Regions from separate parts of the Bacillus sp. 41-22 genome, predicted to be linked through region 2. Evidence: riboswitches for the same ligand, from Rfam matches in the RefSeq annotation. Region 2 holds a riboswitch; the other holds the start of a gene.
What was found. Region 2 has a riboswitch for magnesium ahead of LCF45_RS08045 (P-type ATPase actuator domain-containing protein). Riboswitches for the same ligand answer to the same signal wherever they lie in the genome.
Positions count from the first base shown of each region.

Region 1 (3,187 bases), 2.4 Mb from region 2:
CCAAAAATATGATCGCCATGTAAATGCGTAATAAATATTTTTTCAATGCGGCGTGGACGTACAGACGTATGTAGTATTTGATGTTGCGTCGCCTCGCCACAGTCAAATAACCAAGTCTGTCCTCGTTCTTCTAACAACTGCAAAGCAATTGCTGAAACATTCCTTCCTTTTGAAGGAACACCTGCACCAGTCCCTAAAAATACAAATTCCACTTTCTTTCCTCCAGCTCTTTATATAATCTATCTTTCATCTTACGGAATGTTATTTCAAATGGCAAATTGAATTTGTATAACCAATCATCTAGACAACTATATAACACGAACATTATACTTAAAAAATTTAGCTATCGTTCGTATTTTGTGGTAAAATGATTGTACTACATTTTAAGGGAGCGTTTTATTATGAAAGAAGTATTTCGTTTACAAACTGATTTTTCATCTTCATTTGATCGCTGGGTAAGTTCTTTCGTTTCTGATCACCCAGCACAATTAGAATGGACGACTTTAAAAGAATTAATCCATGAATATACAACATCACATACAAATGAGACGTTACCAACATATATTTCTTCAGCTTTAACATATTACGCACAACGCGTTTCAACAACAAGTAACTCAGAAATTGTTATTTTTGAAAATCCTACAATCTCATAATCTATAATAAAAAGCACTGTAATCAGTGCTTTTTATTTATGTTCATTAAAGTATTTATTTTCCCGCCTTATTTCAAAAAACTCCGCTTATTTCCTACTATATAGCCATCATAAATCTATTTGATTTTTCAAAAAAACAGATTAAAAAGATATTGACACTACGATTTTACAGTGCTAATATTCAACGTGTAATTGAATATGGTCTCTGTTAGGTGAGGCTCCTGTATAGAGAAACGCTGCTGCCCAAAAATGTCGAGAGACGCCAATGGGTCAACAGGAAAGGTCGGAATGAAGGCCTTTCTTAACGTAGCTGGTTTCAGTACCTATGCTATACAGTGCTAAAACTCAACGAGGGAGAGGTGCGTATGTTTTGTCATACACAAAAACTGTTTTTATCTATGTTTACTAACAGTCTTTGTTGTTGACTCTTTTTGACTATGAATTCAGACCTTTACTCGTTTTGAGTAAAGGTCTTTTTTATATCTTTATGCACCCTACTATGAAACAAACATAGCATATTCAGAAACTATTAAATTGTATGGAGGTGAGGAACAGTGTCAAGTGATGATTCGGCCCAGATACCCATATGTTTTACATTTATATTTCATCATGTAGGTAGGAAAGAAGCTGTTCCTCCCTGTTTAAAATAGTCGAGTAACAGATTGTTTCCTCCTTCATGAAAGGGAGGAACTACCAATGTTAAATTTACAAAAACAAGAAACGAAGCATGCTTACGATCAAGATAGCATGAAAGCAAATAACGAATTATTAGTGGAAGTTGCAACACAGGATGTAAACTCTGCGTTAAAACTCTTAGAAACAACACAAGATGGACTCTCTAAACAAGAAGCGTCTCGTAGACTTTCTTTATATGGTCCGAACGAAATCGCTCATAATAAAACATTGCCGTGGTACATTCAATTTCTGCTGGCATTTAAAAATCCATTTATTTTTGTTTTGTTAGCTCTTGGAGCACTCTCTTTTTTCACAGATGATATACAAGGAACAATTGTCGTATCTGTAATGGTACTGCTAAGTGCAACGATTCGCTTTTTACAAGAATTCCGCTCTCAGAAAGCGGCGGATAAGTTAAAGGCTATGGTTCGAACAACTGCGAGTGTCTTTAGAATAGATGGATTTGTACACGAAACAAAAAACGTAACAAATTTAAATCGAAATTACACAACAGAAATTCCAATTGAAGAACTTGTACCTGGCGATATTATTTCACTTTCAGCTGGTGATATCGTGCCAGCTGATGTGCGTATTTTATCCGCAAAAGATTTATTTGTTAATCAGTCTTCTTTAACCGGGGAAGCACTTCCTGTAGAAAAATACGAAAACTGCTACCATACGGAAAATAAACATATATTACCGAAAAACATGAAAAAAAATTACAATCCGCTCGATATGGAAAACCTTTGCTTTATGGGTACAAATATTGTTAGCGGTAGCGCAAAAGCTGTTGTTGTTTCAACTAGTACGGATACGTATTTCGGCTCTTTAGCAAAAAAGGTTATCGGAAAACGTGTAGAAACAAACTTTGATAAAGGCGTAAACAAAGTAAGTTGGCTCTTAATCACATTCATGCTTATTATGGCACCCATTGTCCTTCTCATTAATGGATTCACAAAAGGAGATTGGCAAGAAGCTTTCTTCTTTGCTATTGCTGTTGCAGTTGGCCTTACACCTGAAATGCTGCCAATGATTGTAACTGCTAATTTAGCTAAAGGCGCCGTGAACATGTCTAAACAAAAAGTAATTGTAAAACAGCTCAACTCAATTCAAAACTTAGGTGCTATGAACATTCTTTGCACAGATAAAACTGGAACTTTAACAGAAGATAAAGTTGTCCTAGTTCGTCATTTAGATCCTAACGGAAATGAATGCGATCGTGTATTACACTTTGCCTATTTAAATAGCTTCTATCAAACTGGATTGAAAAATTTAATAGATAAAGCTGTTATTGAACATACAGAGGAGAACCATAAATTTGATCCATCAGCTTTTCAAAAGCTAGATGAAATTCCATTCGATTTTGCTCGGCGTCGCATGTCTGTCATCGTGAAAAATATTTTAGGTGAACATACAATGGTTTGTAAAGGTGCCGTAGAAGAAATTTTATCAATTTGTAACTACACTGAAGTTGATGGACAAATTGTCCCTCTCACTGAAGAAATGAGAGTAAATGTAAAACATCTCAGCGAAACTTTAAATAGTGAAGGAATGCGTGTCATCGCTGTAGCATACAAGAACGATAACAAACCTTATCATAAAGCTTATGCAGTACAAGATGAATCCACTATGATCCTTACTGGATATATCGGCTTTTTAGATCCACCTAAACCATCTGCTGCTTCTGCAATTCAAGCATTGCAAAAACATGGCGTACAAGTGAAAATCTTAACAGGCGATAACGAAATTGTTACAAAAAAAGTTTGTAAAGAAGTGGGATTAAATATAGGTGAGCCTGTCCTCGGTTACGAAATTGATTCTTTACCAGATAAAACATTAGCAACACTGGCAGAAGAAACA
Region 1 covers NZ_CP084035.1:4,008,294-4,011,480, forward strand. The annotation lists gene rnz (ribonuclease Z) at 1-212, opposite strand, end outside; gene LCF45_RS20435 (DUF3932 family protein) at 402-653, shown strand; M-box (ykoK) riboswitch at 850-1,015, shown strand; gene mgtA (magnesium-translocating P-type ATPase) at 1,349-3,187, shown strand, end outside.
Region 1: it holds a riboswitch for magnesium, as region 2 does, so the genes downstream of both, mgtA (magnesium-translocating P-type ATPase) here and LCF45_RS08045 (P-type ATPase actuator domain-containing protein) in region 2, are expected to answer to the same signal.

Region 2 (3,187 bases):
GTATTTTTGGAAACTGAAAAAGGAATTGAGAAGCTGTCGTACGTGTTTGGGGCTTTTTTAATTGCTGGAAAAGCGAGCAGCATCGGTATACGTGCCGGAGAAAAAATTACGGGAAATGAATCGTATTATTTACCGGTAGGTATTAAGAAGGAGGAAAATAAATGATTAATTTTTTACTATATTTAGCAGTATCACTTGTACTTTTATGTATCGGTCTTTTTCTTATGGAAGTGACAACGAAAGTTAAGGAATTTAAGTTAATGGCTCAAGGGAATAAAGCGGTAAGCTATGTACTTGGAGGAAGACTACTTGGTCTTGCTATCGTTTTATATTCAACGGCTGCTAATTCTATTTCAATTCTTGATATGGTTTCATGGGGAGCTGTTGGGATCTTAGCTCAAATTATTGTCTTTTATTTAGCGGAATGGCTTACACCACGTTTTAATATTAATAAAAGTCTTGAAGAAGATAATCAAGCAGTTGGTCTTTTCCTTATGTTTTTATCACTTTCCATCGGAATTGTAATTGCTGGTTGTGTAACGTATTAAAACCCTTACATTTTAACGTAAGGGTTTTATTTTTCATTTGCTAATTTTTTGCAATATGTGTTCAATTAATTTATGTAGCCGAACGCTGAGCAGGATGCGTATTAGTGTACTAAACTCGAGATAGTTATTGTAATAAGGAAAAGTTTCCATACAAAGTGTTGACATCTATTTTAAATAAGAGTAACATTTTCTATGTAATTATAATAAGTCTCTGTTAGGTGAGGCTCCTGTATAGAGAAATGCTACTGCCCAAAAATGTCGAGAGACGCCAATGGGTCAACAGGAATGATCGAATTAAGGTTTTTCTTAACGTAGCTGGTAATGAACCTATGCTATACAGTGCTAAAACTCGGCGAGGGAGAGGTCCATAGATTTCTAATTGTATTATATTAGGAATCGCTTATTTGTGTATGCAATGACCTTTGCTCTCTTATGAGTAAGGGTCTTTTTTGTTAGCAAGCTATGAGTAATTTCATAGTATAGATTATAACTAAAAAATTAAAGAGGAGGTGAGGAGCATGTCAAATTCTGACTCGGTTCCGTTACCCATATACTTCAAATCAAAAATATATGATGTAGGCAGGAAACGACTTGTTCCTCCCTCTATATTTATCATAATGTAGCGTTTATTCGAGTATTTAAGCGCTAGACACTTTCACAGTAAAGTGGATAAATTGAGAAACAAAGCGTTTCTTCCTATGTTGTAAAGGAGGAGACGATAATATGTTATATGTAAATAAAAGTGTGGGTAACACTTCGTATAAATTAAGTAAAAAAGCAATGAAAGAACAAACAATGCTTCAAAAAAATAAAGATTTATTAATTGAAATCGCAACAAGAGATGTAAAATCTGTATTTGCGTATTTTAAAACAACAAGAGACGGACTATCTATGAAAGAGGCACAAAAGCGTATTCAAGTATACGGCCGAAATGAATTAACTTCAAAAAGAGCGCGTATTGCGGAAGTAATGATGAAGCTAAGTGGAATGATCCCAGGTCTTTCAAAACAACATATGGGTGATGAATTACAATGTGAAACAGTTACTGTTTCTAGAGTAGCTGGCTGTAGCGTAACAGGGCTAAACAGTGAACTAAAAATGATGAAATTACCAGTACAAGAGCTTGTACCTGGAGATATGATTTTTCTTTCAGAGGGCGATACAGTGCCGGCAGATGTACGTATTATTTATGCAAATGATTTATTAGTAAATGAATCTATGCTGACAGGAAATAATGCTAGTATTGAGAAATTTGAAAGTTGCTATCATCTTGAACGTAAACGATTTATTCCATTAAAACGGATGAAAGACTATAATCCACTTGAACTTGAAAATGTATGTTTCAAAGGTACGTATATTGTTGACGGAAATGCAAAGGCTGTAGTTGTTTCGACAGGTAAAAATACGTATTCAGGAATACTTCATACTTGCTGCGGTAGAATGTCTTAATGTGTTAATGATGCTAAATATACAAAAACAATGTATAATAGACAAAGTTGAACAAAAACGTAGAATGGTAATCTATATATAACCTTACGTGATAACGTGAGGTTATTATTTTTTGTTAGTAGGAGAGGAATTATGAAAAAAGTATTATTAGTTGATGGTATGGCACTATTATTTCGTGCTTTTTACGCAACAAGTGTATATGGACAATTTATGAAACGACAAGATGGTACCCCGACGAATGGGATTCATGGTTATATGAAGCATTTATTAACAGCAATACAAGCAATCGAACCAACGCACATTGTAACGTGCTGGGATATGGGAAGTACGACATTTAGAACAGAATCTTTCTCGAATTATAAAGCAAATCGTGCAGCACCGCCGGAAGAATTAATTCCGCAATTTGATTTAGTGCAAGAAATGACTGCGAAATTATCTATGCCTGTAATCGGTATGAAAGGTTATGAAGCGGATGATTGTATCGGTACGCTTGCAAAACAATATTGCAATGAAGCGGAAGTTTATATTTTGACAGGTGATACAGATTTACTTCAACTTGTTGATACGAATGTTACAGTTATGCTTCTTCGTAAAGGAATTGGAAATTACGAGTATTACACACCGGAAAAAATCATGGAAGAGAAAGGTGTAGAACCTTGGCAAATTGTTCATGCGAAAGCTTTCATGGGAGATACAAGTGATAATTATCCGGGTGTAAAAGGTATTGGTGAAAAAACAGCGTATAAGCTGATTCAAGAATACGGGACAGTATCGGCAGTGCTAGAAAATATAGCATCATTAACGAAAGCGCAGCGCACAAAAATTGAAAGTGATTTAGAGAATTTAAATATCTCTTTACAATTAGCGCAAATTCATTGTGAAGTTCCAATTTCATGCTTATTAGAAGAAGGGTTACACACAATGGACGAAGAAAAACTACGCTTTGTTTGTAACGAAATGAATTGGGGAAGACCTGAAATATTAATTAATATGCTTTAAAGAGTATGGAAAGGTTGATCAAATATATTTTTGATTAACCTTTCTTTTTTTTGTTCACAAAGTTGTCAGAAAATAAACGGAATTTTCATATGAAGTTCAAATGGAATTCACAACAATCAATTATTATAAGGACACACAGATAAATCCTTATCCCGCATTAACGGGAGATAGGACTTCTATCTCAGTATTAT
Region 2 covers NZ_CP084035.1:1,559,595-1,562,781, forward strand. The annotation lists gene LCF45_RS08035 (glutathionylspermidine synthase family protein) at 1-165, shown strand, start outside; gene LCF45_RS08040 (DUF350 domain-containing protein) at 162-548, shown strand; M-box (ykoK) riboswitch at 752-917, shown strand; gene LCF45_RS08045 (P-type ATPase actuator domain-containing protein) at 1,272-1,997, shown strand; gene LCF45_RS08050 (5'-3' exonuclease) at 2,130-2,996, shown strand.